One region of the Pseudochelatococcus sp. genome, then DNA from elsewhere that is predicted to be linked to it. Evidence: predicted binding sites of a transcription regulator. Region 1 holds the regulator's gene; each other region holds the start of a gene.
The links. Region 1 encodes PhoB, which activates phosphate uptake and scavenging genes when phosphate is short. Its sites were predicted from a motif close to TGTCATNNANCTGTCAT; they were not measured.
Positions count from the first base shown of each region.

Region 2: phnF (phosphonate metabolism transcriptional regulator PhnF) is a predicted target of PhoB. The motif match lies at 4,358-4,374, and genes of this name have one in related genera.
Region 3: ACOYJQ_RS00055 (DUF2794 domain-containing protein) is a predicted target of PhoB. The motif match lies at 4,681-4,697, and genes of this name have one in related genera.
Region 4: ACOYJQ_RS15030 (esterase-like activity of phytase family protein) is a predicted target of PhoB. The motif match lies at 3,105-3,121, and genes of this name have one in related genera.

Region 1 covers NZ_JBMNUS010000007.1:72,755-80,175, forward strand. The annotation lists gene argF (ornithine carbamoyltransferase) at 1-817, opposite strand, end outside; gene ACOYJQ_RS11725 (aspartate aminotransferase family protein) at 814-2,040, opposite strand; gene ACOYJQ_RS11730 (GcrA family cell cycle regulator) at 2,561-3,163, shown strand; gene phoB (phosphate regulon transcriptional regulator PhoB) at 3,274-3,978, opposite strand; gene phoU (phosphate signaling complex protein PhoU) at 4,305-5,015, opposite strand; gene pstB (phosphate ABC transporter ATP-binding protein PstB) at 5,081-5,890, opposite strand; gene pstA (phosphate ABC transporter permease PstA) at 5,887-6,726, opposite strand; gene pstC (phosphate ABC transporter permease subunit PstC) at 6,729-7,421, opposite strand, start outside.
Region 2 covers NZ_JBMNUS010000008.1:110,509-117,929, forward strand. The annotation lists gene phnL (phosphonate C-P lyase system protein PhnL) at 1-314, opposite strand, end outside; gene phnK (phosphonate C-P lyase system protein PhnK) at 311-1,096, opposite strand; gene ACOYJQ_RS13125 (alpha-D-ribose 1-methylphosphonate 5-phosphate C-P-lyase PhnJ) at 1,086-2,012, opposite strand; gene ACOYJQ_RS13130 (carbon-phosphorus lyase complex subunit PhnI) at 2,009-3,118, opposite strand; gene phnH (phosphonate C-P lyase system protein PhnH) at 3,121-3,747, opposite strand; gene phnG (phosphonate C-P lyase system protein PhnG) at 3,747-4,217, opposite strand; gene phnF (phosphonate metabolism transcriptional regulator PhnF) at 4,441-5,229, shown strand; gene ACOYJQ_RS13150 (MgtC/SapB family protein) at 5,241-6,539, shown strand; gene ACOYJQ_RS13155 (MaoC family dehydratase) at 6,657-7,421, shown strand, end outside.
Region 3 covers NZ_JBMNUS010000001.1:5,512-12,932, reverse strand. The annotation lists gene ACOYJQ_RS00070 (aldo/keto reductase) at 1-787, opposite strand, end outside; gene ACOYJQ_RS00065 (hypothetical protein) at 1,015-3,066, opposite strand; gene ACOYJQ_RS00060 (glycosyltransferase) at 3,068-4,018, opposite strand; gene ACOYJQ_RS00055 (DUF2794 domain-containing protein) at 4,210-4,521, opposite strand; gene nspC (carboxynorspermidine decarboxylase) at 5,157-6,257, shown strand; gene ACOYJQ_RS00045 (saccharopine dehydrogenase family protein) at 6,311-7,421, shown strand, end outside.
Region 4 covers NZ_JBMNUS010000010.1:106,610-114,030, forward strand. The annotation lists gene ACOYJQ_RS15025 (Hsp20/alpha crystallin family protein) at 177-719, shown strand; gene ACOYJQ_RS15030 (esterase-like activity of phytase family protein) at 822-3,038, opposite strand; gene ACOYJQ_RS15035 (ExeM/NucH family extracellular endonuclease) at 3,453-6,497, shown strand; gene ACOYJQ_RS15040 (ABC transporter ATP-binding protein) at 6,576-7,421, opposite strand, start outside.

The DNA of each region.
Region 1 (7,421 bases):
AATGCATGAAGATCGCATCCTTGCCGGCGGCCGCCATCAGCCTCTCATTGACCTGATAGGGACGCAGCAGATTGTGGCGATAGCGCTCGTCGTCGTCGCCCATCGACACCCAGCAATCGGTGACGACGGCATCCGCCCCCTTCACCGCCTCGAACGGATCATCGGTCACGAGCACCTCGGCGCCCTGCCCCCCCGCCCATTTGACGAGATCCGCGCGCGGCGCAAGCCCGGGCGGCGTCGCCACCGCGATGCGGAAGTCGAGCCGCGCGGCGGCCTGAATCCACGATGTCAACACATTGTTGGAATCGCCGGTCCACGCCACCGTGCGCCCCTTGATGGGGCCGCGGTGCTCCTCGAAAGTCATCACATCCGCCATGATCTGGCAGGGATGCGACAGCTTGGTGAGGCCGTTGATCACCGGAACCGAGGCATATTCCGCCAGTTCGAGCATCGCGGCGTGATCGAGAATGCGGATCATGATCGCATCGACGAAACGCGACAGCACGCGCGCCGTATCGGGGATCGACTCCCCCCGGCCGAGCTGCATCTCGGCGCCGGTCAGCATGATCGGCTCGCCGCCGAGCTCCCGGAAACCGACATCGAAGGAGACGCGCGTGCGGGTGGAGGGCTTGTCGAAGATCATCGCCAGCACCTTGCCGGCCAGCGGGCGGCTGGCCTGCGGCCCGCCTTTCACGCGCCCCGCCTTGATGGCGGCGCCGAGATCGAGCACCGCGCGCACCTCTTCGCCCGAGAAATCGCCGAGATCGAGAAAATGCCGCACCTTCCGGCCTTCCGTGGCTCCGTTGCCGTTACTCATCCTGCCTGTCTTTCGTCTGCTTTTCCTGCGTCCGGTTCCGCCTGAAGAGTTTGCGCCCGAAACGTCTGCGCCACTTCGCCGAGCCCCGCGACGGCCTCTCCGATCTCCGCCTCGCCGATGATGAGCGGCGGCAGCAAGCGCACCACGTTATCCCCCGCCGCGATCACGACAAGCCGGCGCGCAAGCGCTGCCTTGACGAACTCCGTGTTCGGCACCTTGAGCTTGAGGCCGAGCATCAGCCCCTCGCCGCGCACATCCTCGAACACGTCGGGAAAGGCGTCCTTCAGTTCCGCGAGCCGCTGGCGGAAGAGGCCGGCCTTCTCCTGCACGCCCTCCAGGAAGCCGGGCGCGAGGATCTCGTCGAGCACGGCGTTGCCCACCGCCGCCGCCAGCGGATTGCCGCCGAAGGTGGTGCCGTGGGTGCCGAGCGTCATGCCCTTCGACGCCTCGCGCGTCGCGAGGCTCGCGCCCAGCGGGAAACCGCCGCCGATGCCCTTGGCGATGGCCACGATGTCCGGCGTGACGCCGGCCCATTCGTGGGCGAAAAGCTTGCCCGTGCGGCCGATACCGCATTGCACCTCGTCGAGGACCAGCAGCAGGCCGTTATCGTCGGCGATCTGGCGCAACCGGCGCAGGTCCTGCGGCGGCACGGCGCGAATGCCGCCCTCGCCCTGCACGGGCTCGATGAGAATGCCGGCGGTCTCGGGCCCGATCGCGGCGGCGAGCGCATCCCAATCGCCGAACGGCACCTGATCGAAACCCTCGACCTTCGGTCCGAAGCCCTCAAGGTATTTCTGCTGGCCGCCGGCCGCGATCGTGGCCAGCGTCCGCCCGTGAAAAGCGCCCTCGAAGGTGACGAGACGGAAGCGCTCGGGATGGCCGTTCGCGGCATGATACTTGCGCGCGGTCTTGATCGCGCATTCCAGCGCCTCCGCGCCGGAATTGGTGAAGAACACCGTATCGGCGAAGCTTGCGTCGACAAGCCGTTGCGCGAGGCGCTCCGCCTGCGGGTTCCGGAACAGGTTCGAGATGTGCCACAGCTTGCCGCCCTGCGCGCCGAGCGCAGCCAGCAATCCGGGGTGGTTATAGCCCAGCGCATTGACGCCGATGCCCGACCCCAGATCGAGATATCGCTGACCGTCGCGCGCCACGAGCCATACGCCCTCCCCGGTCTCGAAAACGACGTCGGCCCGCGCATAGGTTGGCAGAAGAGGCGATGTCAAGGCACCATACTCCAGAGAAGGCAGGCCGCGCGCGAAAGGCCGCCAGACGGCGCACGCGCCCCGGAAAACCCGCCGCCCGCGCCGGCCACCCGGCGACGGAAAACGGAAAAGCCGCCCCACAGGGCGGCAACTCCCTAGTATCTTATGATCGATGCCGCAGACATTCAAGTATAAACTCCGCCGCGCCCCGCCGTCGGCGCTCGCGGCGAAAAATTGCGAATTTCGCGCCATCGCCTTGATATCGCCCGCATTCACAGCATTCTTCGCGGCGTTCAAGGATTTGTTTACGATCTCTCCTGTGGGAAATTGCGCGCCAATCGACGCATGACTCTTGCCGGAGAGTCGCAGCATATTGTAGTTTCCCGCGTGAGAGCCACGGAATATCGTCCGGCTGCCTCTTCCAGCGTTTCCCATGAGGTGAACGTTGCGTCCGGCAATGAGTCGTTTGCCGGCGAAATGAGGGATTCCGTTTGGGCATCGAGGGATTCCCCGCGGGGCGTGGCGAGATGGAGCATGAATGATGAGCGATCCCGGCAACACCTGGACTGACGAGCGCGTCGAGCAACTGCGCAAGCTTTGGAGCGACGGGTTGAGCGCCAGCCAGATTGCGACGGAAATCGGCGGCGTCAGCCGCAATGCGGTGATCGGCAAGGTTCATCGTCTTGGCCTGTCGGGCCGCGCGAAGGCGCCGGCGGCGCAGACCGTCCGCGCGCCGCGCAAGCCGCCGCAGGCTGCCGAGCCGCTCGCGCCCGCCCCGCGCCAGGTTCCGCCGGCGGCCATCGTTCCTCCCGCCCCGGCGCCGCAGCCCATGGCGCCGACCTTCGGCAACGCCGCGCTCGCGGCCGCGCCGCTGGCCGTGGAACCGGATGAGGATCCCGTCCGCAGCCCGGCCGCCGATCTCGTGCCGGTCACGCGCGAGAATGTCGTTGTGCCGATTTCCGAGCGTGTCACCATCATGGATTTGCGCGAGTACATGTGCCGCTGGCCGGTGGGCGATCCCACGTCGCCGAATTTCCGCTTCTGCGGCGCGCGGGCGGTGATCGGCATGCCCTATTGCGCGCATCACGCCAGCATCGCCTACCAGCCCGTTCTCGATCGCCGCCGGGACCGCAAGCGCGCCTGAGCCGGGGCCGCCCCATCACGGCAAAAGAAGAAAGCCGCCGGACGATCCGGCGGCTTTTGCATGAGCCCGCACCGGGCAAAATCCTTCCGGCGGGACGGTCGCAAAGCGCTCTACTCGGCGCGCGCGAATGTCTCGTCGAAAGCATAGCCCGCGCCGCGCACGGTGCGGATCGGATCGGGGCTGCGGGCGCGGTTGATGGCCTTGCGCAACCGTCCGACATGCACATCCACCGTGCGCTCGTCGATATAGACATCGTGGCCCCATACGCCATCGAGCAATTGCTCGCGGGTGAAGACGCGGCCGGGGCTCTGCATCAGGAACTCGAGCAGCTTGAACTCGGTCGGCCCCAGGTGCAACTCGCGGCCGTTGCGGCGCACGCGCCGGGTTTCCCGGTCGAGCTCGATGTCGCCCGCCAGCAGCAGTGTCGCCACATGACCAGGCTTCGTGCGCCGCAGCAGCGCGCGCACGCGCGCCAGCAGTTCCGGCACGGAGAAAGGCTTGACGACGTAATCGTCGGCGCCCGTGGCGAGTCCCCTCACCCGTTCGCCCTCCTCGCCGCGCGCCGTCAGCATGATGATCGGCAGGCGTTCGGTGTCGCCGCGCGCACGCACGCGCCGGCACAGCTCGATGCCGGAGAGGCCCGGCAACATCCAGTCCAGCAGAACCAGGTCGGGAACCTGCTCCCGGAGCCGGATCTCCGCTTCGTCGCCGCGTCCGACACTGTCGACGAAGTAGCCTTCGGCTTCGAGGTTGTAACGAAGAAGCAGCGCCAGCGGCTCTTCGTCCTCCACGATGAGAATGCGTGGTCCTACCATGATATCCTCGTGGAACCGCCCGCAACCATTGCGAGACATCGAATCTTCACGTGCTCAGGCTACACTGTCCTCATCGGCAATTCGGCGGAGGTTGTCGCGCGGAGACGCCGCGCAACGCGAGCAACCCCTTCGGACCGTTCTCCGAAAGGATCATGTGCGCTTGCGGCATATGAGGATGACCGGTGCATCGCCCGAGCTGTCCATCTTTCCCTGTACGTTCCACCTGACCCCTCGGGACGGCGCATCCCGCGAGGCTGCGCAAGCAGAGCCCGCCTTGACGGCGCACGGCCCCGGAGCGCCGTGGGGTACTCCGGGACCTGCCGCCTTCAGAGCGTTGCGGTCGTGGCGAAGCTCGTGGTGTCGCCCTTGGGGCGCTCACCCGCAAGCGTCTCGCCCGTGGTCAGGAAGTAGATCGTCTCGGCGATGTTGGTCGTGTGGTCGCCGATGCGCTCGATGTTCTTGGCAAGGAACAACAGATGCGTGCAGAACGTGATGTTGCGCGTGTCTTCCATCATATAGGTGAGAAGCTCGCGGAACACCGAGTTGTAGAGCGCGTCGATACGGTCGTCGCCGTTCCAGACGTCGAGCGCCTTCTTTTCGTCGCGCTGGGCATAGGCGTCGAGAACGTCCTTGAGCTGCGCCTGCACGAGATCGCTCATGTGCTGGACGCCGACGACGATCTTGGCCGGCTGCAACTCGCTGCTGATGGCCAGGACGCGCTTCGCCGTGTTCTTCGCCAGATCGCCGATACGCTCGACATCTCCGGCCACGCGGATGGCCGAGACGATATCCCGCAGATCGACCGCGACCGGCTGGCGGCGGGCGATGGTGGACACCGCAAGATCCTCGATCTCGCGTTGCAGGTTGTCGAGACGCACGTCGGCATCGATGACCTGTTGGGCGAGGGCGACGTCGCGGCGCACCAGCGCGCGCGTGGAATCATCCAGTTGCTTCTCGGCAATGCCCCCCATCTCGGCGATCTTGCTGCGCAAGAGTTCGAGATCGGCGTCGAAGGAAGTTACAATATGTTCGGCCATCACCAAATATCCCTGTCTGAAGGCGGCACGGGCGATGCGGCGCACCGCCCGGTCCATACGCCCGATCAGCCGAAGCGGCCCGTGATGTAGTCCTGCGTGCGCTTGTCCTGCGGCGCGGTGAAGATCTTCGTCGTTTCCGCGAATTCCACCAGCTCGCCCAGATACATGAACGCCGTGAACTGCGACACGCGCGCCGCCTGCTGCATGTTATGCGTCACGATGGCGATCGTGTAGTCTTCCTTCAGCTCGTCGATCAGCTCCTCGACTTTGGACGTCGAGATCGGATCGAGCGCCGAGCACGGCTCGTCGAACAGGATGACCTCGGGCTTCACGGCAACGGTGCGGGCGATGCACAGGCGCTGCTGCTGGCCGCCCGAAAGGCTCTGGCCGGAAGCGTTGAGCTTGTCCTTGACCTCGTCCCAGATGGCGGCGCGGCGCAGGGAGGATTCGACGCGCTCGTCCATTTCCGCCTTGCTCAGGCTTTCGTAGAGGCGGACGCCGAAGGCGATGTTGTCGTAGATCGACATCGGAAACGGCGTCGGCTTCTGGAACACCATGCCGACCTTGGCGCGCAGGGCGTTCAGGTCCTGGTTGGGAACGAGCACGTTCTGCCCGTCCACCAGCACCTCGCCCTCGGCCCGCTGGCCGGGGTAAAGATCGTACATGCGGTTCAGGACGCGCAGCAGCGTCGACTTGCCGCAACCCGAGGGGCCGATGAAGGCGGTGACGATCCGGTCGTACAGCGGCAGATTGATGCCCTTCAGCGCCAGCGTGCTGCCGTAGTAGAACTTCAGATTGCGAACCGAAACCTTTTCGGTGAGGGGGCCGGCGGGGATCGCCGGCGGCACCGGTTGCGTGGCGCTCTGGGTGGTCATTTCTTCTTCCTCGTGGAGAGAGCGCGAGCCGAAATGCTCATCGCAAGAACCGTAAAGGTGATAAGCAGGGCGCCCGTCCATGCAAGCTGCTGCATGTTCTCGTCAGGCGTCTTGGTGAAGTTGTAGATCACGACCGGCAGGCTGGCGATCGGCTGCGTCATGTCCCAGCTCAGGAAGTTGTTGCTGAGCGCGGTGAACAGCAGCGGCGCGGTTTCGCCGCTCACCCGCGCCACCGCCAGCAGGACGCCGGTGACGATGCCCGCGAGCGCCGCCTTGTAGGCGACCTGACGGATCACGATCGAGCGCGGCAGCCCCAGCGCGGTCGCGGCCTCGCGCAACTGGCCGGGCACGAGCAGCAGCATGTCCTCGGTCGTGCGCACCACGACGGGGATCACGATCACGGCCAGCGCCGCAGCGCCCGCCCAGCCCGAGAAGCCCCCGAACGGCGCCACCAGAACCTCGTAGATGAACAGGCCGATGACGATCGACGGCGCGGAAAGCAGGATGTCGTTGATGAAGCGCACGACGTTCGTCAGCTTGTCGTAGCGGCCGTATTCCGCCATGTATGTGCCGGCGAGCACGCCGAGCGGCGTGCCGATGAGCACGGCGACGAAGGTCATCATGATGGAGCCGATGATGGCGTTCAACAGGCCGCCGCCGACGGAGCCCATGCTCGGCGTGATTTCCGTGAACACGGCGGCGGACAGGCCGGAGAAGCCTTCCCACACCAGCACGCCCAGGATCAGCAGCAGCCACAGGATGCCGAACAGCGCGGCGGACGTGCAAAGGCCCATGGTGATGCTGTTTTTGCGCTTGCGCGCGGCATAAGTGACCATGATCAGGCCCCCTGCTTGTTGAGGCGCGCCAGCATGAGGCGGGCGGCGGCCAGCACGATGAAGCTGATGATGAACAGGATGAGACCGAGCGCCACGAGCGACGAGCGATAAAGCCCTTCCGACGCCTCGGCATATTCGAGCGCGATGGTCGCGGAAATGGTCGTGCCGGGCTGAAGGATCGACGCCGAGATCTGCTTGGCGTTACCGATCACGAAGGTGACGGCCATCGTCTCGCCCAGCGCGCGCCCCAGCGCCAGCATGATGCCGCCGACGAGACCGGCGCGCGTGTGCGGGATGACCACGTTGCGCACGACTTCCCAGGTGGTGCAACCGAGGCCGTAGGCCGCTTCCTTCATCACGGCTGGCACCGTCTCGAACACGTCGCGCGACACCGAAGCGATGAACGGCAGCACCATGATCGCCAGGATCAGGCCCGCCGTCAGCGTGCCGAGACCGTAGGGAGGGCCGGCGAAAACCGCGTTCAGCAGCGGGACGGGGCCGAAGACCGCGATCAGGAACGGCTGCACCGTCTGCTGGAGGAAGGGCGCGAATACGAAGAAGCCCCAGATACCGTAGATGATCGACGGGATGCCGGCCAGCAGCTCGACCGCGATGCCGATCGGGCGGCGCAGCGTCATCGGGCAGAGCTCGGTGAGGAACACCGCGATGCCGAGCCCCACGGGAACCGCGATCAG
Region 2 (7,421 bases), on a different contig from region 1:
CGCAGGAACTGGCTGACATAGCCCATGGACCTGCGGCGCAGGGCAAGCACCCGGCGCGGCGACGCCGTGGCGACATCGACGTAGCTCCCGCCGTCATCGACGAGAATGGAGCCGCGATCGCAGCGATAGGTGCCGTAGATCATCTTCAGGATGGACGATTTGCCCGCGCCCGACGGGCCGCCCAGCACCACGCATTCCCCCGGATCGACGGTGAAGCTCACGTCCGTGACCACGCCGATCCGCGTCCCGCCTTGAAGATGGAGCGTGAAACTCTTGGAGACGTTGTCGAGAATCACCACAGGTTGCGTACTCATGCCGCCAGCACCGAAGAAACGAGAAGTTGGGTATAGGCTTCACGCGGATCGTCCAGCACCTGATCCGCAAGGCCGGCCTCGATGACATGGCCAGCTTTCATCACCATAATGCGGTGAGACAACAATCGTGCGACGGCCAGATCGTGCGTGACGATGACGACCGCGAGCCCCATTTCGCGCACGAGCCCGCGCACGAGATCGAGCAGCCTCGCCTGCACCGAGACGTCGAGGCCGGAAGTGGGCTCGTCCATGAAGACGAGGCGCGGCCCCGTCACCAGATTGCGTGCGATTTGCAGGCGCTGGCGCATGCCGCCGGAAAAGCTTTTCGGCGTGTCGTCGATGCGGCCGACATCGATTTCCACGCGCTCCAGCCAGTCGCCGGCCGTGGCCCGGATGCGCCCGTAGTGGCGGGCGCCGACGGCCATCAGCCGTTCGCCGACATTGCCGCCCGCCGAGACGCCCATGCGCAGCCCTTCCCGCGCGTCCTGGCGCACGAAGCCCCAGTCCGTGCGCAGCAGCAGGCGGCGTTCCGTTTCCGTCAGGCCGGCGAGATCGCGCGTCTCGCCGTCGCGCATGCGGTAGAGCACCGCGCCCGATGTCGGCGCGAGCTCGCTGGCGAGCAGCGACAGCAGCGTCGACTTGCCGGAGCCCGATTCGCCCACGATGGCCAGCACCTCGCCCTCGAAGAGATCGAAGGAAACATCCGCGCAGCCGAGGCGCTCGCCGTAGTATTTCGTCAGGCCGCGCGCCGACAGCAGCGGCCGGTCCTCGTCAACGCTCATCCGCATTCCTCCCGCCGCCTTCCTGCCAGCCGGGCGACATCGTGCCGACGAAACCCTGCGCGCGCCGCTCCTCGCAAAAATCCGTGTCCGAGCAGACGAACATGCGCCCGCCCCGGTCGTCGAGCACCACCTCGTCCAGATAGACGTCTTCCGCGCCGCACAGGGCGCAAGGGGCGGCAAACCGCTGCACGCTGAACGGATGGTCCTCGAAGTCGAGACTGCGGACGCTCGTGTGCGGCGGCACGGCATAGATGCGCTTCTCGCGGCCGGCGCCGAAGAGTTGCAGCGCCTCGCTCATGTGCATCTTGGGATTGTCGAATTTCGGAATCGGCGACGGGTCCATCACATAGCGTCCCGCCACCTCCACCGGATAGGCGTAGGTCGTCGCGATGTGGCCGTGGCGGGCGATGTCCTCGTAAAGCTTGACCTGCATCAGCCCGTAATCCCTCAGCGCGTGCAGCCGGCGGGTTTCGGTCTCGCGCGGCTCCAGAAAGCGCAGCGGCTCCGGGATCGGCACCTGATAGACGATGATCTGCCCCGCCTTCAGCGGCTTTTCGGGAATGCGATGGCGCGTCTGGACGATGGTTGCCTTCGCCGTATGCGTCGTGGTGGCGACGCCCGCCGTCCTGGCGAAGAACTTGCGGATCGATACGGCGTTCGTCGTGTCGTCCGAGCCCTGATCGATGACCTTCAGCGTGTCGTCGCGGCCGATGATCGCCGCCGTCACCTGCACGCCGCCGGTGCCCCAGCCGTAGGGCATCGGCATTTCCCGCGAGGCGAAGGGCACCTGATAGCCGGGGATGGCGATCGCCTTGAGGATCGCGCGCCGGATCATGCGCTTCGTCTGCTCGTCGAGATAGGCGAAGTTGTAGCCGTGCGTCCGGCCCGCTTCCGGCGCGTTTCCGCTTTCGCTCATTCCCGCGCTCCTTCCGTTTCGCCCGTCCGCTCGCCGCGCATGCGGCGGACCAGCTCCAGCTCGGCCTGGAAATCGACGTAATGCGGCAGTTTCAGATGCTCCACGAAGCCCGTCGCCTGCACGTTGTCGCAATGGGAGAGCACGAATTCCTCATCCTGCGCCGGCGCGCCGGTTTCCTCGCCGAACTCGCGGGCGCGCAAGGCGCGGTCCACGAGCGCCATCGCCATCGCCTTGCGCTCGCTCTGGCCGAACACGAGGCCGTAGCCGCGCGTGAACTGCGGCGGCTTGTCGGCCGAGCCGCGGAACTGGTTGACCATCTGGCATTCGGTGAGGCGAATGGTGCCGAGCGGCACCGCGAAACCAAGCTCCTCCGGCACGAATTCCACCGCCACCTCGCCGAAGCGGATTTCGCCCACGAAGGGATGCGTGCGCCCGTAGCCGCGCTGGGTGGAATAGCCGAGCGCGAGCAGAAAACCTTCGTCGCCGCGCGCCAGCGCCTGCAAGCGCTGGTCGCGTCCGGCGGGAAAAGCCATCGGCTCGCGCGTGATGTCGGGCGCGGGGCCTCCCTCGCCGCCCGGCTCGCGTTCGATCAGGCTTTCATGGTCCAGCAGGTCGGTGACGCGCGGCGCGGCGGCCGGCCCGTCGCCGATGTTCGTGTCAGTGTCAATGCCGGCCTGCGCCGGTTCGGGCACTGTGCCGCCCGCCTCCAGCAGAAAATCGATCAGCCGGTGCGTGTAGTCGAACGTCGGCCCCAGCACCTGCCCGCCCGGCAGGTCCTTGTAGGTGGCCGAAATGCGCCGCTCGATGGCCATCGCCGCCGTGTCGACGGGCGCCGATTGCCCGAAGCGCGGCAACGTGGTGCGAAAGGCGCGCACGAGAAAGATCGCCTCCACGAGATCGCCGCGTGCCTGCTTGATGGCCAGGGCGGCGAGCGCGGGATCGTAAAGCGAGCCCTCCGCCATGACGCGCTCGGTCGCCAGCGTGAGTTGGCCGGCGATCTGCGCCGGCGTGATTTCGGCCGTCGCCGGGTCGCCGCGCCGGGCATGGGCGAGAAGCCGGTGGGCGTTGTCGATGGCGGCCTCGCCGCCCTTGACCGCGACATACATCGTCACATCCCCTCGATCAAAGTGGACGAGCGCGGGATGGCGGCGATCCGCCCGCCGCCGGCGAACAGGCAATCGACGCCGCGCGGAAAGCGCGCCCGGTTGCGCCGCAACTGCGCCCGGAAATCCGCCGGCAGCGGCGCGACGGCAAGCGCCGCCCGCCCCGCGATGCCCGGACCTTCGAGAACGAGGGCGCCGGCGTCGTCCGCCGGCGCGGCGGTGATCGTCTCGGCCGCGATGACGAGCGTGGTCGAACGGTCGGGATAATCCTCAAGCCCCTGCGCGAACGTCTCCAGCGCCGGCATGCGGCCAGGATCACTGATCAGCGCGAAGGCGGCATCGGCCGGATCGCCGACGACCGGCGCGCCGGTGTGAAAGCGCAGGTAGGAGGATACGGCCTCTGCCTCCGACAGCGCCGCGTCGAGCCACAGAGGCGCTTCCCGGTCGGCCAGCGTCAGGGCGACGGCCGCCACTTCCGGCGTCAACGGCGCGGGCGGCGCGATATCGAAGGGCATCCGCCCGATGGTGCCGGGGCGGGCCAGCGCATCCATCAGCACGCGGAAAAGCGCCTGCGACTGGCCTGCCGCATCGGAAAAACCCGCTGCCGGAAGAGAATGGAGCGCATCGGTCATCAATCCTCTCCCCGCACCATGGTGAAGAAATTGACGCGGGTCGCCGCCGTCCGCGCCGCCCGCACGCCCGCTTCCTCCGCCAGACGCGCCTCGACCGGCGCAAGCGCCGCCTCCACCGCCGCGCGGTGCGCTTCGTCCTGCCAGAGCGCGTCGAGGGTCGCCGCGAGCCGCGCCCGCTCCCGGTCGCGGCCGAGATGGTAGGCGAAGCCGCTATGGTCGCCTACGCGCACGGCGGCGCGCGAAACGGTCGCCTCGCCGATGTTGAACGGCGCACCGTCGCCGCCCATGCGCCCCTGCACCATCACGAGGCCCGTCTCCGGCGGGCGCAGATCCGCCGGCCCGGACGCCGGGGCAAGCGAACCGAGCGCCTCGCGCAAGTCGTCCGACGTCGCCGCAGCGCACAGGGCCATCACGCGCCGGCGGGCCGGTTGCTGGGCAAATTCCGCGCCAATGCTGGCTGTATCGACCATATTTTCGTCTTTTGCGGTTGCAGGTGACATCGGGATCGGGAACGATAACGTCGCCGCAATCGAAGGCCGGACTTGCGGGACCGACCTTACCCGACAACAAATTTGTTTACATGTATAGACAACAGGATTGAAAGTGTCCAGTGACGGTTTGATGACAGGCCGTCGAAGGCCGCATGGCCAGCGGGACGATCATCGACAACTAAGGGAAATGGACGACCGGAAGATGACGACACGACAGGGAGCTTCGGCCGTCCGGGAAGGTGTGCACGAGCCCTCGCCGGCGCTTGTGCGCGGCGAAGGCGTGGCAGCATGGCGGCGCATCGCCGATGAGATCGAGGCGGATATCGCGACCCAGCGCCTGGCGCCCGGCACGCAACTGCCCACCGAGGCGCAATTGGCGGCGCGTTTCGGGGTCAATCGTCACACCGTGCGCCGCGCCCTGGCGACGCTGGCCGACCGCGGGCTCCTGCGCGCCACGCAGGGGCGCGGCACTTTCGTCGAGAACAGGCCGCTCGCCTATCCCATCGGCCCGCGCACGCGCTTTTCCGAGAACGTCCTGCGCGAGCGTCATGAGCCGGGGGGCGAGTTTCTCGGCGCGGAGCGGCAGCCGGCCGCGCCGATGGTGGCGCGCGCGCTCGGCGTGGCGGAAGGCGCTCCCGTGCTTGCGGTGAGAGCGCGGCGCTTCGCCGACGGCACGCCGGTGTCGTGCAGCATGCTTTACCTGCCGCTGCCGCGTTTCGAGGGGTTCGAGGAGGCCTACCGCCGGCACCTCGCGGTCACGCCGGCGATGGCGGATTGCGGCGTCGCCGATTTTTTCCGGGTGGAGACGCGCATTTCCGCCCGCACGGCGACCCGCGACGAAGCCGTCCATCTCGACCTTGCGCCGGGCCGGCTGGTGATCACGGCGACCGGCATCGACGCCGATGTGGACGGTGTGCCGATCCAGCTCGGGCAGACCGCTTTCGCCGCCGACAGGGTGGAACTCGTCGTCACCAGCGACGAGCGAGGCTGAGCGGACGGCGGATGGATACGTCGTCGCTCGTTTTTCAGCTCGGGCTGTCGCTGGCGATCGGTTTGCTCGTCGGCACGGAACGGCATTGGCGGGACCGCGCCGATGCGCCGGGGGCGCGCACGGCCGGCATCCGCACCTTCGGCATCACGGGCCTGCTCGGCGGGCTCACCGGCGCGGTGGCGCAGGCGGGCGCCGCCGCATTTCCATCGGCTCCCGCCATGCTCGCGGGCGCGGTGTTCCTGGCCTTTTCCGCCGTGTTCGGCCTGTTCAAATGGCGGGAGGCGCAGGAGGAGCACGATTTCAGCGTCACCACGGTGATCGCCGGGCAGGCCACACTGCTGCTCGGCTGCCTCGCCGTTCTCGGCGATCCCGCCACGGCGGGGGCTGCGGCCATCGCGCTCACCCTGCTGCTGGCCGGCCGCGAGACGCTGCATGCCTTCGTCGCCCGCCTGACGTGGCCGGAGCTGCGTTCCGCCGTCTTCCTGCTCGCGATGGCCTTCATCGTGCTGCCGCTGTTGCCCGACCGCACCGTCGACCCCTTCGACGCCGTGAACCCTGCCGAGATATGGGTGTTCGCCATCGCGCTGGCGGGCGTGTCGTTCGTCGGCTATGTGGCGGAGCGGATTTTCGGCGCTTCGCGCGGCCCGCTGATCGCCGGCATCGCCGGCGGGCTCGTCTCCTCGACGGCGGTGGCGCTGACGGCGGCGCGGGATTCGGCGGCCGGACCGTTGCCGGTTCACACCATCGCCGCCGGCGCGCTCGCCGCGAGCGCGGTGTCGGTGACGCGCGGCATCGTTCTGGTGATGCTGTTCGCGCCCGCCATGCTGTCGACGCTGCTCCCGGCGCTCGCCGGCATCACCGTCGTGATCACCGCCGCGGCCGTCGTCTGCTCCATGATGACGGTTGCGGCGCCGGACGCGGCCGCATCCGCCGATCGCTCCCGGCCGGGCGCGGAGAATCCGTTCGAGATCGGCTCCGTGGTGAAGCTTGCCGCGATCATCGCCTTCGCCACCGTCGCCGCGCGCGTCGCGGCGGCGACTTTCGGCGATCAGGGAACCGTCGCCGTTTCCGTGATCATGGGGCTGGTCGATATCGACTCGGTCATTCTCTCGATCACCCGCCTGTCGGACGCGGCGCTGTCGGCCGGCACGCGGGAACTGTCGATTCTGGCCGCCATCGCCACCAACATTCTCGCCAAGATGGCCTACAGCCTCGCCCTCGGCTCGCGGCGCTACGGCCTGCTCATCGCGGCCGTCTCCCTCGCCTCCCTCGTCGCCGGGGCTCTTGTGGCGGCCGTGACACTGGTGTAGCAAGAAACAAACAAGTGTTAGGACGCCGCGCCGGCCACGCCGGCGGGGCGGAACCGGCACGACGGGGAGGCGGGCGGGACGATCGCCGGCCATCGGAAGCGCACAGGAGATGAAGGCGTGGCCACCTGTTTCTTCGAGGATTTCGTTGCCGGCGATGTCGTGACCTACGGCTCGCGCACCCTGAGCGCGGACGATATCATCGCCTTTGCGAGCGAATACGATCCCCAGCCCATGCATGTCGACGCACAGGCCGCGCGCATGAGTTTCGCGGGCACGCTGATCGGCTCCGGCTGGCATACCTGCGCCGTTGTCATGCGGATGTTCTACGATCACGTGCTCGTGGATTCCACCAGCATGGGCTCGCCCGGCGTCGACGAGGGGCGCTGGGTGAAGCCTGTGCGGCCGGGCGACACGTTGCGCGTGCGTCAGACCATCGTCGAGACGCGCGCATCCCGCAGCCGCCCGGACATGGGGCTGGTGGATTTCGCTTTCGACGTGCTGAACCAGCACGAGGAAACCGTCTACCGGCAGCGTGCGTGGGTGATGTTCGGCCGCCGCGACGCGCTGCCCGCAGCGGCGCGGCCGCAGGAGCGCCCGCCCGCCGGCGTGCCGGCGCAGCCGGAAGCGCCGCTCGCCGGTGCGCCGCGCCTCTGGCTCGACGATCTTGCCGTCGGCAGCACGGTGGCGCTCGGCAGCCATCATTTTACCGCCGAGGAGATCGTTCGTTTCGCCCATGCATTCGATCCGCAGCCTTTCCATACCGATCCCGAGGCCGCGCGCGGCACGCATTTCGGTGCGCTTTGCGCCTCCGGGTGGCATACGGCGGCGGTGTGGATGAAGCTCAACGTGGCTTATCGGGAGGCTGAAACGCGCTCGGCCGAC
Region 3 (7,421 bases), on a different contig from region 1:
AGAGGCGCTTGCGGGACCGCTCCGGCAGCGCGCCATCGCGATACTTGCCGGTGAGGTAGCCCTGCGCCAGCGGTGAATAGGCCAGCATGCCGATGTCTTCTCGCAGGGAGATTTCGGCAAGCCCCGTTTCGAATACCCGGTTGACGAGCGAATAGGCGTTCTGGATCGACTGCACGCGCGCCTGGCCACGGACCTCGGCGTGATGCAGGAACGTCATCAGGCCCCATGGCGATTCATTCGAAACGCCGATGTAGCGCACCTTGCCGGTTTTCACGAGATCATCGAGTACATCGAGGATTTCGGGAATCGGATTTTCCCGAACCGTGTTGCGCGTGTCTTGAAAAATGGTCGGCACCGAGCCGAAAGTCGAGACGGCGCGATCGGGAAAATGAAGCTGGTAGAGATCGATGTAGTCGGTCTGCAAGCGGGAGAGGCTCTTGTCCACCGCTTCGAAAATCTGCTTGCGGTTCAGCTCTGTCGGCGAACCATCGTCGCGGAACCAGGTGTTGGGCGAGCGCCCGGCCACCTTCGTCGCCAGAATGACCTTGTCGCGGTTGGCGCGCGCCTTGAACCAGGTGCCGATGATGCGCTCGGTGCTGCCCTGCGTCTCGGGCTTGGGCGGAATGGAATACAATTCCGCCGTGTCGAGAAAATTGATGCCGCGCTCCAGAGCGTAATCGAGCTGGGCGTGGCCTTCCGCCTCGGTGTTCTGCTCGCCCCACGTCATGGTGCCGAGCGTGATGCTGGGAATGGTGAGGTCCGTGCGGCCGAGCTTGCGATATTGTATCGACATTGTGACTCCAGAAGCGTGACGCGGGATCGACAGAATGCATGCGGCGCCGGGCTTTTTCCAGCCCCGCCAACGCAGACCTTCAGGGAAGCACGCGGATATTTGATTCATACGATCGATAAAGGGGATAAAACACCGGATCGCGCCGCTCCGCAAGATGCGCCTGAAACACCGCATCGCGGCACGCATTTTTCAGCGCGCGCGAAACAGCGGTGCTTCCAGCGCTATCGGGGCACCAGACGAAACGTGCTGGCGATGACAGGCGCGCTGACCGGGTGTTTCAGGCTGAAATGAAGATCGAACTCGCCCGAAGGCGCGATCATGTTATCGCTGACGGAGAACGACAATACGTCATCGATGCAGTCGCCGCGCTCGAAATCGGCCTTGATCTCGATCTTGTTGAGGGCGATCTCGATGTTACAGCGGTCGACGGGCGCGGCAAAGCGCATGGTTGCCAGCATGCGCGGCGGCGGGCGGTCGGCGATTTCGAAGTGCATGCGAACGCTTCTCGCGTCCTGCGCCCAGGCCCGTCCCGCCGCCGTTTCCGCGCCCCAACCGGAAACTTCGTAGAAAACGCTGTTTCGATGCGGCCCGGCGAAGGCAATGACCCGGCCGAGCGGATAGGTCATGGCCGTGGTGTCCGTCGCGCGCGGGTTGGCGGTGACGGAGCAAAGGCCGAGCCCCACGACACGCGCCCCGATGTCCGTCCCGAAATGACGGCAGTCGATGCCATCCTGACGCAAGCGGAAGGCGTTGAGGAAATCCAGCGTGCGCTTCGACATCGGTTCGCCCTGAATGGAGTAGACCGGTCCGTCATGACGGGCCAGCGCATCCCGGAACAGGTCGCCCATCCGGTTGCCGGGATCGGGGATCATGCCGATGTTGAAGAAGCGCGTCCGGTCGCCGAAATCGGCGATCACGTAGGTCGTCGGATCGCCGAGAAGCAGAAAGATGCCGTTCGAGTCCAGAATTTCCGCCGGCAGATGGGTGCGGGTTACGTCATAGGTCCAGACGGAATGACCGAAATCGCTCGGTCTGGTCCACGCGCCGATCGCGATCATCAGCGAACCCGCCGCCACCGCCAGCACCCGCGCCGGAATACGCAGGAGCACAAGCATGGCGATCAGCGCCGGCCCGGCGATGAGTTCGATGGGCGTCAGGTAGCGCTGGATGGCGAACAGGCCGATCCACAGCCCGTAGCCCGTCACGCTGAACAGCACCAGGGCGGCAGACCTTCCGCGGAAAGACGCGGCTGCGGGCAAAGTCCCTTGCGATATCCCGCCGGCTTGCGCCCTTGCGACACGCCACAGCGAAACGGCCAGCAGCGCGACCAGCAGAACGGACAGCACCGCGAAGCGCAGGTCCCGGAAGGGCAGTTCCGAAGACGGATGCAGCCCGACGACCCACTGGAAAGGATAGGAGAGCGCATCCGCCAGGCCCTCGGGCAGAAAGCGGCGGTCGACCGTATTCTCCGGCGGGTAGAAGGGGGATTTGAAGATGCTGTTATAGAAGGGAAAAATCGGACTGCCGAAATGGCGCCAGAGTTGATGGCTCCAGTAGCCGTTGGCCATCACGCCGCCGAGCGCGCCGCCCGACGCAAGAGCGGCGAAGGCGGGGAACCGCGCGCGCCAGCCGGCGATGGCCAGCAGGGCGACGACGGCACCGAGGGCGAAACCCGCGTTGGTCAACTTCAGACCGACCGATACGCCGAACAGCAAACCCGCGCCGAACAACAGCGCCGTGCGCCGATCGGGCGTGTCGGTCGCGATCAGCAGCAGGCACAGGCCGGCCAGAATCGGCAGCGACGCCAGGCTGTCGGCGAAGGAGCTGCCCGTTTCCGTCAGGAACATCGGCCCGAACACGCCGGCCGCGGCCCCGAGAAGCGCCATGACGCGGCGCGCCGGCAGGGATATGTCCGCGCCCTTCAGAACCAGAAGGCTCATGATGTAGAGCAGCGGAATGTTGAGCGCCTGAATCCAGGTGATGGCCACCGCCGCCCTGAACGGCGACATCATGGCGTTGAGCACGAAATGCGGCAGATAGAGAAACGGATTGAGGAACTGCTGCAAACCGGCGATATGGCGGAACGGCTCCTCCGACAGCGCGGCCGCGGTGGTGAACCTGTGATAGTTCATCAGGTCGTAGTTGATGTCCTGCCCGCGCCACCAGGTGAAGACGGACAGGCCGGTTGCCGCGACCAGCCATACCAGGACGGCGATCGCAAGGTCGGACCGCCAGGATTGGCGATCCCGTGGCGACGACGACGATCCGCTCATGTCATTCCGCCGGCAGCGGGGGCAGGGAAAGGTAGGCGAGGCGCTTGATCTCCTGCCGGCTTTGCGTGAGCATGTCGAGCATCATGCCGGTAAAGAAGGATATGATACCGGTAAGCACGAGGCCGATGCTCAGCACGGCCGTCGGCAGGCGCGGCACCAGCCCGGTCGCGAGATATTCCCCGATGACCGACACGCCGAAGCCGACGCCGATCCCCATGCCGAGCAGACCCAGGAAGCCGAAGAACCACAGCGGCCGTTCGTCCTTCACCAGTTTGGCGATCAGCATCAGGATGCGAAAACCGTCGCGATAGGTGCGCAGCTTGCTGGTTGAGTTCGCCGGCCGCTCGCCATATTCCGTCTCCACCTCCGTGCACGGCATGCGCAGTTCGAGCGCGTGAACGGCCAGTTCCGTCTCGGTTTCGAAACCGCGCGACAGAGCAGGGAAGGATTTGACGAAACGGCGCGAAAAAACCTTGTAGCCCGAAAGCATGTCCTGGAATTGACGCCCGAAGATGACGCTGACGAGCTTCGTCAACACGTAGTTGCCCAGCTTGTGCCCGGGCCTGTACGCATGCGAGGCCGTCGAAACGCGGGAGCCGTTGACGAGATCCAGCCGATCCTCGATCAGCCTGTCGATCAGCATCGGCGCGGCACTGGCGTCATAGGTGCCGTCGCCATCGGCCAGAACGTAGATATCCGCCTCGATGTCGGCGAACATCCGCCGCAGCACGTTGCCCTTGCCCTGCCGCGTCTCGCGTCTGACGGTCGCGCCGGCCCGGCGCGCGATGTCGGCGGTATCGTCGGAAGAGTTGTTATCGTAAACATAAATGACAGCGTGAGGCAGAGCTTTTCGAAAACTCTCCACCACGGAGTTGATCGATGCGGCTTCATTGTAACAGGGCAGGAGGACAGCGATTTTGTGGTAATCGCTATTGTTTCCACTTAAAGACATAAAAACATCTCCACCTGAAATGATGCCTGAATCACGTATTAATTATTTGAGATTCACGCTGCATCCATTATATTGCTAATAATATGAAGCACACGGCATGTAAAGGGCGCTGTACGCCCTCGACCGGTTATTGCGCCGGCCGCGTGGTATCCTTGGTTGAATCGATTTTTCGGTTGCTGCGGATGCGTGCGTCAGCGCACGATCTTCAGAGGTCGGTCCAGCGCCGCGAGCACGCGGGCGAGATCCGCCCCGCGCTTGAGAATGAGGCCGGAAGCCGCGATTGCGGCATATTGCCCCTGTTTGCGCGCAAGGCGCGGCGTCTTCTCGACTCTGTAAAGCGGCACTTCGGACGAGCGCCGGTATATGGAAAACACCGCCCTGTCGCGCAGGAAATCCAGAGCGTAGTCGCGCCATTCCCCGCCGGCGACCTTGCGTCCGTAAAGCCCGAAGATCAGCCGTAGTTCGCCCTGGTCGAAAGTGACCGCGGAGGGCTCTGCCGCCATGGGCGGCGGCGCTTCCGCGCGCGCCCTCAGGGATACGACCGCGCCGCCGGTCTCCGCCCGGCGACTGCCCTGCGAATCCTCGTCTTGTCCGGCATCCTCGCCGTCCGTCCCGCTCAATCGCCTCTCCCGCCCTGAAAACGACGGCATCAAGGGTGTCGCTGTCTCACCGCTGTCATGATGGCCGTCGCGGCGGCCACATGCAAGCGCCAAAGCGCCCCGCCATGATGCGCCGGATGCGGCGGTGAAATGCCCCGATATTGCCCCGTCGCGGGCAAGGCTTCGCCGCGATGCCGCCCCAATCGCCCGCGATAGTCGGCATCGTCATCCAGGTGGCCCGGCTGTTCGCTGTGCCGAGTTTCATAGCCCCCCAGCCCCTTCGGCAGGGCGCAAGTCGGGCCATCTGGATGCGACGGATCTCCCCCTCCCGATCTCTTCTCCGCATTTGATGAACCCGGCGCAAGGCCCGTTTCGCGGGCCTCACGGGCTGTTTTTCAATTCGTCCTTGAGTTTCAGGCGATTGGAATATAAAACAGCGGCTGCGCTTGCTGGATCTTCTCCAGAACAGGCAAAAAGCGGCCTTGTGCGCCGCAACACTTCTCAACCGCAAGGATGTGGAATTGAACCGCAGATCGGATATCCGGACACCGTATTACCTGATAGATAAGGAAAAACTTCTTCGCAATATGGAAGTAATAGCCAGATTGCGCGAGAGGTCCGGGGCAAAAGCTTTGCTGGCTTTGAAATGCTTTGCCACCTGGTCGGTGTTCGATCTGATGCGCGAGTACATGGACGGGACGACGTCTTCCTCGCTGTACGAGGCACGTTTGGGCCGCGAGAAATTCGGCGGCGAAACCCATGCCTACAGCGTGGCTTATGCCGATCACGAGATCGACGGGGTTCTCGCGCAGGCCGACAAGATCATTTTCAACTCCATCGGGCAGCTCACGCGCTTTTCGGCGCGGGCGGCGGCGCGCGGCGTGCGGCAGGGCCTGCGGGTCAATCCCGGCGTCAGCAGCTCCGGCTTCACGCTGGCCGATCCCGCGCGCCCCTTCAGCCGTCTGGGCGAATGGGACGTGGAGAAAGTGGAAGCCGTGATGGAGCGGATCTCCGGCTTCATGATTCACAACAATTGCGAGAATGCCGATTTCCCGCTGTTCGACCGGATGCTGGGGGAGATCGAGGCGCGCTACGGCGCGCTGCTCGGACGGCTCGACTGGGTGAGCCTCGGCGGCGGCATCCATTTCACCGGCGAGGGCTATCCGGTCGATGCCTTCGCGGACCGGTTGAAGGCGTTCGCCGACAGGTTCGGCGTGCAGGTCTATCTGGAGCCCGGCGAGGCCGCCATCACCAACAGCACCACGCTGGAGGTGACGGTGCTCGACACCCTGTTCAACGGCAAGAACCTCGCCATCGTCGACAGCTCGGTCGAGGCGCACATGCTCGACCTGCTGATCTACCGGCTGAGCGCGAAGATGAAGCCGAACGACGGCGCGCACATCTATCAGGTGTGCGGCAAGTCGTGCCTTGCCGGCGATATCTTCGGCGAGTTCAGCTTCGAGGCGCCGCTTCAGGCCGGCGACAGGCTGTCCATCGAGGATGCGGCCGGTTATACGATGGTCAAGAAGAACTGGTTCAACGGCGTCAAGATGCCGTCGATCGTCGTTCGCCAGCTCGACGGCACGCTGGATGTCGTCAGGGAGTTCGGCTTTGAGGATTTCGCCGGCAATCTCTCCTGAGAGCGCCGCGAATATCGCAGTTTACCCCACGAAAACGGAGAACCCCGCGTGAAATGAAAAAGAATGTCCTCATCATTGGTGCTGGAGGTGTAGCACAGGTCGTCGCCCACAAGGCCGCCCAGAACAACGACGTTCTCGGCGAGCTTCATATCGCTTCGCGCAGCGTCGCGAAATGTGAGGCGATCATCGCGAGCGTCAGGGAAAAGGGCAGCCTGAAGGTGCCCGGCGTGCTGAAGGCGCACGCGCTCGACGCGCTCGACATCGAGGCGACGAAGGCGCTGATCCGCGAGACGGGCGTGCAGATCGTCATCAACGTTGGCTCTGCCTTCATCAACATGTCGGTGCTGCGCGCGGCTATCGACACCGGCGTCGCCTACATCGACACGGCCATTCATGAGGACCCGGCGAAGATCTGCGAAACGCCGCCGTGGTACGCCAATTACGAGTGGCATCACGCGCAGGAATGCGCCGAGAAGGGCATCACCGCCATCCATGGCGCGGGCTTCGATCCCGGCGTCGTCAACGCCTATGCCGCGCTCGCCGTTGCGGATTATTTCGATCACGTCGATTCGATCGACATCATCGATATCAACGACGGCAGCCACGGGCGCTATTTCGCCACCAACTTCGACCCCGAGATCAATTTCCGGGAGTTCACGGGCCAGGTCTATTCGTGGCAGAACGGCGCGTGGCAGACGAACCGGATGTTCGAGATCAGCCGTACAGACGACCTGCCCGTGGTAGGCGCGCAGACGACGTATCTCTCCGGCCATGACGAGCTTCATTCGCTCTCCCGCAACCTGCCGGTGAAGGATATCCGCTTCTGGATGGGCTTCGGCGAGCATTATATCAATGTCTTCACGGTGCTGAAAAATCTCGGCCTGCTGTCCGAGCAGCCGGTGAAGACGGCCGAAGGGCTGGAAGTCGTGCCGCTCAAGGTGGTGAAGGCGGTGCTGCCCGATCCCTCGTCGCTTGCGCCCGATTATGTCGGCAAGACCTGCATCGGCGATCTGGTGAAGGGCACGAAGGACGGCGCGGCGCGCGAGATCTTCATCTACCAGATCTGCGACCACAAGGAATCGTATGAGGAAGTCGGCAGCCAGGCGATTTCCTACACGGCCGGCGTGCCGCCCGTCGCGGCGGCGATGCTGGTCGCCACCGGCG
Region 4 (7,421 bases), on a different contig from region 1:
GCGGCGTGTGGAGGGAGCGGTCCCGGCGGGACGTCTCTCGCGCGGCGGAATTTTGCGCTGCGATATACTTTGTCCGATCTGTCGGCGTTATGATGTTCGACGACAGGTTATCCCGCTGATAACCGGTCACGCCTCATGGCGATTGAAAGATGTGCTATTTCCGAGGAGACGATATCATGTCTGAGACCGAGAAGAATGTTTCGGCCGAGGAAGCTGGCAAGGGCGCTCCCGCTCTCCATCAGGCCGATCTGCCGAGCCCGTTCGAGTTCATCCGCCGTCAGATCGATCAGGTATTCGACGATTTCGGCTTCGGTAAATTCCGGCAGTCGTTCGCCGGACCGACCGCGATCCAGACCATCCCCGCGGCGCGCTACTTCACCTGGGCGCTGGAGCCGGCGGTCGATCTGGTGGAGAAGGACGAGGCTTACGAAATCGCCGCCGAACTGCCGGGGCTGGACGAGAAGGACGTCGAGGTTTCCTTGTCGGGCGGTATCCTGACCATCAGGGGCGAGAAAAGCGCGGAGAGCGACGAGAAGCGCAAGGGCTATCACCTTTCGGAGCGCCGTTACGGCGCGTTCACGCGCTCGTTCCGCGTGCCGGACGGGATCGACGCCGAGAAGATCGAGGCATCCTTCGCCAAGGGCGTCCTGACGGTGCGGCTGCCCAAATCCGCCACGGCCACGCGTGAGAGCCGGGCCATCGAGGTCAAGGCGGGCTGACCGCCGGGACCGTGATCCGGGGCGATCGGAAACGTTTCATGGCGACGGCCGGCGGATTGCTCCGCCGGCCGTCCGTTATCGTGCGGTCCCCGTGGCGGGATGTCAGTCCAGCTTGATCTTGCCCAGCCGGATGAACTGCGTCTCGCCGGACGAGCCGTCGATGCCGTCGTTATCGGTGATGAAGATGGCCTCGCCGTCCTTGTCCACGGCGAAGCTTTCCACCTTGTCGAGAACCGTGCCGCGCGGCGCCTTGAGGTCCGGCAGCAGGTCGCGCACCAGCGTCTTCTTGACGACGGGGATCTCCTTGGCGCCGATGGCCGCCGGCGTCAGGCCCGCGACCGAGAAGCGATAGAGCTTCTTGATGACGGCGTTCTCGCCCACCTGGTTGTCGCGCTCGATGACGATGAAGCCGTCGTTGCCGACCGAGGTGATCTCGGACAGGCCGATCCAGCCCTTTTCCACCGCGTCGAGCGGGTAGTGCAGCGCGCCCCACGTCTTCGTCGCGGGCTTGTAGGTCAGGATCTTGGCGTGCCCCTTGGGGTCATCCTTCCACTCGCGCTGAACGGCGACCCAGACGGTCTCGTTCTCGCCCTCGCCCGTCACGGCGGCGCCCTCGAAGCCGAAGCGCGTGGCGTGCGCCTTCAGCTCTTCCGGCAGCTCGACGATCTCCTGCACCGCGCCCTTGTCGTCGACGCGGACGAGACGGGAGTGGGTCGGGGTCTTCTTGTGCGCCGGATCGCCTTCGGAAGCCAGCCAGAAACCGCCGGCGGGACGGGCGGCGATGCCTTCGAGGTCGAGATTGGCGGCGGGCGCGCCGTCCTGCGTGACGACGCGCTTCTCGATGATGCGGGCCGGGGTCTGCGTGGCGTCGACGACGTAGATCGCGCCCTGCGCGTAGAAGCTGTCGCTGACGACATAGAAGCGGCCGGCGGTCGACGGATCGGCGGCAGCGCCGGACAGGGCACCCCAGCCGATGGGCCGGCCGGCGTCATCGTTGCCGGAGACGATGGTCGGATAGTTCGCCGGTGCCTGCTCGCGCTTGAAGATGGCGACGGTCGTGCCCTGGCCGCCATCCTCGCGCAGGTCGGTTTCGTTGGCGATCACGAAAAGATCGCGCTGCGGAATGGCCAGCAGGCCCTCGGGGCCGATGCCGCCGCCCGGCAGGAGCTGGAGAAACGCCGGCTCCTTGCCCGCGCCCTGATCGCGGTACACGCCGACGACCGAACCGCGCTCCGAACCGACGAAGAGGATGTTGTCGTCGCCGTACTTTCCAAAGGCGATGCCTTCAGGCTCGACGCCCTTCTTGTTGCGCTTTTCCGGGTAGTGGCCGGCGCGCAGCACCTCGTGCTCGAAGGAGGCGTGGCTCTCGTAGTCCACCTTGCCGCTCTTGTTGAAGATCGTGAAGCCGCGCGCGCCGCCCTTGTAATCGCCCTCGTTGGCGATCGCGAAACGCTCGCTGTCGAGCCAGCGCACCGCGTCCGGTTCGCGCAGGGCGTTCTCGATCGTGTCGGTGGGGCTGATGATGCCGTCGCGCTTCGTGTCGACGTTCTCCAGCTTCACGCCGCCGGCGGAGAAATGGGAAACGACCTTGCCCGAAGCCGCGTCGACGACCACGATGTGGTTGTTTTCCTGCAGGGTGACGACGACTTCGTTGTTCTCGTTGAAGTCGACGAATTCCGGCTCCGGGTCCTCGGGCGCGATTTCCGTGAGGCCGGTGAGCTCGATGCGGCGCAGGGAAGCCTCGTCCACGGTGCCGTCCGCGTTCACGGCGGCGAGCGAGAGATAGCCGGCGGGGAGCTGCGGCAGCTCGCCTTCGTTATGCTCCTCGTTGCGCTCGTTCTCGATGGCGATGGCGACGGACTTCTTGTCGCGGCTCAGCGCGACGGAATCCGGCTGGCCGCCGAGGTCGATCTTCTTCTCCAGCGTCTTGGTGGTGAGGTTGACCACGCCGAGGAAGCCCGACGGCTCCGTGTAGCTCTTCGAGGTGTTGACGGCGACGAGCGCCCTGTCGCCCACGACGACGACCGAGGTCGGCTCGCCCTCGACCGCGACGACACCGCCGGCCTTCGGAGCCGCGGGATCGGTGATGTCGACCAGACCGACGCGATTGCCGGGCGAATCGGTGTAGACCAGCAGCGTGCCTTCGGCATTCGCCGAGATGATCTCGGACACCGTTTCCTTCGCCGGATCGGCGTCTTGCGGCAGGTTATTGATCACCGGAAAAACCGCGATCCGGTTGAAGTTCAACGCTTCCGCGGCCGTCAGGGCGGTGCCGGACAGCAGGCTGAAGCAGGTCGCCAGCAGAATTGAGCGTTTCATGTCGTTGGGTCTCCAGAGATCCGCGCGGGATACATGGGTTGCGGAGCCCTATGTCATTGGCGGGCGATGACAATGGCGTGACATGACGCGTCATCATTGGCGGAAAAGAGACAATATGAACGACAAGAAACAGTCCGGGCGGGCGCTTCCGTTCACCATGACATCCGGGCCGGTGAGGCCGGCGTGAGACACCGCCGCCGATGCCGGCGGCCGCTTCCGCGACAATGCGCGCCAGGCGCCGGGCGCGATTCTCACGATGCCGCAAGCGGCGCGGGTCGCGCATGGATGCGCGCTCCTGAAGACAGGGAGTCGTTCCCGAACGGCAGTTAATCAGTTGTCACTGACGGGTGATATTGAGTCGAAATCCCGTATCCCAACGACAATTCGCAACAAAGTTCTCAGAAGGAAGGTGATATGTCGCTTTTTTCGTTTATTTCGGCTCTTCCGTCGTTCCACCTCGGCAAGATCGGCGACGATACCATCAAGGGCAGCAATCGGCCCGATCTCATCGTCGACCTGTGGGGCAATGACGTCATCGAGGGCCTCGGCGGCGACGACACGATTTTCGCCGGCGCGGGCGATGACATCATCGACGGCGGCGCGGGCAACGACACCATCGACGGCGGCAGCGGTTTCGACATCGCCTTTTATGCCGGCAAAGTATCGGATTACACCTTCGGCCGTCAGTCCTTGTGGTTCCTGAACTGGGTTTCGGTGACGGACAACGCCACCGGCGACCGGGACAAGCTCTTCAACATCGAGGCGCTGCGCTTCAACGGGGACGACTACACGCTCTATCTCGACGGCCGCAATAACGCAGCGCTCGCCCGCGACGACGCGGCGTCGGTGCTAGAGGGTGAGAAGCTGACCATCCGGGCGGTCGACCTGCTCGCCAACGACTGGGACTACGAGGGCGATCCGCTGTCGATCGCCCATGTTTCGGCGACGAGCGCCAGCGGCGCGTCGGTGTCGATCGTCGACGGCGCCGTCACTTACGACGCGGGCGATCTGTTCGCCTATCTCAAGGCGGGCGAGACCGCGACCGATACCTTCACCTACACCGTCGATGACGGCAAGGGCGGTTTCGACACCGCCACCGTGACGGTGACGATCGACGGCGTCGACGCGCCCGAGCCCGCCGTCGCCCCGCGCATCAACGAGATCCACTACGACAACACCGGCACGGATGCCGGCGAGTTCGTCGAGATCCGCGTCAAGGCGGGCGAGGATGCGGCCGGCCTCAAGGTCGAGCTTTACAACGGCAACGACGGCAAGACCTACAACGCCGCGGACGTGTCCGCCCTCGCCAAAACCACGGACGGCGATTACGACTATTACGTCTGGAGCCTGCCCGCCAACGGCATCCAGAACGGCTCGCCGGACGGCGTCGCCCTGTCGCGCGACGGCGAGGTGATCGAGTTCCTCTCCTACGAAGGCGTCTTCACGGCCGCGAACGGCGTCGCGCAGGGCAAGACCTCCATCGACATCGGCGTCGCGGAAGGCGGCGACACGCCGATCGGGCAATCGCTGCAACGCGTCGGCGACGGCCCCACCGACTGGACCGGGCCGCGGGAGCACACCCAGGGCGCGGCCAATGAAGGCGGCGGCGAGCCCGGCCCCGGCGAACCGCAGGCGCTGCTGATCTCGCAGATTCAGGGCACGGCGACGGCCAGCACCTATGTCGGTAATTACGTCCTCGTCTCCGCCATCGTCACCTACACCACGGCCGACGGCTTCTTCCTGCAAGAAGAGGATGCCGACGCCGATGGCGACGTGCGCACCTCGGAAGGCATCTTCGTCTACACGCGCAACGCCCCCGCCGTCGCGGCCGGCGATCATGTCGAGGTTTCCGGCACGGTCGACGAATACTTCAACCTCACGCAGATCAAGGATGTCACGGACATCGTGACGCTGTCGGCGAACAACGCCCAGCCGACGCCGGCGACCATCGCGCTGTCTCCCGATTTCATCGACGATCTGGAGCAGTACGAAGGCATGGCGGTCACGCTGACGACCGGCACGGCGGAACCGCTGACCATCATCGAGAACTACAATTTCGATCGCTACGGCGAGATCGTCGTTTCGGCCGGCGAGCAGGTGACGCCGACGCAGATCTACGATCCCAACACGCAGCTCGATGAAATCAAGGCGCTGCAACAGGCCAACGCCAACAACCGCTTCAAGATCGACGACGGCAATTCCGCCCAGAACCCGGACGCCTTCCCCTACGCGCCCGCCGCCGCCGGCGACAACGGCAACGGCTATCTGGACGCCGGCGACACGTTCTCCGAAGCCGGCCCCACGCTGCGCCTGGGCGCGCAGATCACCGAGCCCGTCACCGGCGTCCTGACCTACAATTTCGACGAATACAAGCTGCTGGTGAATGGCGTGCTGGCGATCGACGAGGCCACCAACGGCGGCGCGCGCGAGCCGGCGCCCGAGGATGTCGGCGGCCGCCTCACGGTCTCCAGCTTCAACCTGCTGAACTATTTCACCACGCTCAACGACGGTTCCGGCGCCGGCTCCGGCCCCGACAACCTGACGCCGCGCGGCGCCACCACCGCCGGCGACCTCGAACGCCAGACCGACAAGATCGTCGAGGCGATGCTGACGATCGACGCCAGCGTCTTCGGCTTGCAGGAGCTGGAGAACAACGGTTTCGGCGATAGCTCCGCCATCGTGGCGCTGGTCGACGCCCTCAACGCCGGGGCGAGCGACGGCACCACCTATGCCTTCGTCAACCCGAACGGGGAGGGTGTCGACGGCTTCATCGGCACGGACGCCATCACCACGGGCCTGATCTACAAGAGCAACGAGGTCAGCCTCGTGGCGAGCGACGTTCTTGTGTTCGACGAGGGCGGCGAGCAGAGCACCCGCCCGGCCATCGCCGCGACCTTCGCGGAAATCACCACCGGCGAGCGCTTCAGCGTCGCGGTCAATCACTTCAAATCCAAGAGCGGCACCGGTACGGGCGACGACGCCGATCAGGGCGACGGCCAGGGCGCGTTCAACGCCATCCGCACCGAAACCGCCCGCCAGCTCGCCGCGTGGCTCGACGCCGCCAATCCCGACGGCTATCTCGCCACGAACGGCATCGACGACACGGATGTGCTGATCATCGGCGATCTCAATTCCTACGCCAAGGAAGATCCTGTCACGGCGCTTCTCGATGCGGGCTTCGTCGACCTGATCGACGCGCACATCGGCCAGGACACCGCTTTCAGCTACCTGTTCAACGGCCAGCGCGGCACGCTCGACCAGGGCCTCGCCAATCAGTCGCTCGCCGGGCAGGTGAGCGGCGTGACCGAATGGCACATCAACGCGCAGGAGCCGGACCTGCTGAACTATTCCAGCCAGTACAAGGATGCGCGTTTCTACAACGTCGATCCCTTCGCCACGTCCGATCACGATCCGCTGCTGATCGGCCTCAACCTGTCGTCCGAGCCCGCGCTCGTCTGACGGCGGTTCCGCCATGCGAGAGGGGCGGCGTCCATGCGGACGCCGCCCCTTTTCCATTCCGGCAAGACGGCGGCGCCGTCAGCGCGCGACCGTGTGAATGTCCTGCCGGCGCAGCGTGAGCGTGACGCCGGTGCCCGGCGCAAGCTCCGCGGAATCGTATCGGTTGGGGGTCTCGACCTTCAGCCGCAGCCCGGCCGCGGTCACGATGTAGCGGATGAACGGGCCGGACAGGCTGGCGTCGGCCACGACGCCGCGCACGCGGATCGCATCGTCGTTTCCGGCGGCTGCGTCGGCGCTGTCGCGCGCATCCGTGAGCCGCCAGTCCTGCGGCTGGATGACGACCGCATCGGGGCTCTGGATGCCGGAAAGCTCGGTGAACTCCGCCGGCGTCAGCACGTTGGCGTCGCCGATGAAGCCGGCGACGAACAGATCGCGCGGCCGGTGATAGATGTCGCGCGGGGTGCCCGTCTGGGCGATGACGCCCGCGTTCATCACCGAGATGCGGTCGCCGAGCGTCAGCGCCTCGTCCTGATCGTGCGTCACCAGAATGCTGGTGAGGCCGGTGTCGCGCTGGATGCGCTTCAGCTCGTCGCGCAGGCGCTTGCGGATTTGCGCATCGAGCGCCGACAGCGGCTCGTCGAGCAGCAGAAGGGCGGGCTCCAGCACCAGCGCGCGTGCGAGCGCCACGCGCTGACGCTGGCCGCCGGAAAGCTGATGCGGGCGCACGTCGGCGCGCGCGCCCAGCGCCACCATGTCGAGCGTCGCCTCCACCTTGCGCGCGATCTCGGCGCGCGGCAGCTTTTTCTGCTCCAGCCCGAAGGCGAGATTCTGGCGCACGGTCATGTTGGGAAACAGCGCGTAGTGCTGGAACACCATCGCGATGCCGCGTTCCTTCGGAGGCAGGTTGTCGATCCGCCGCCCGCC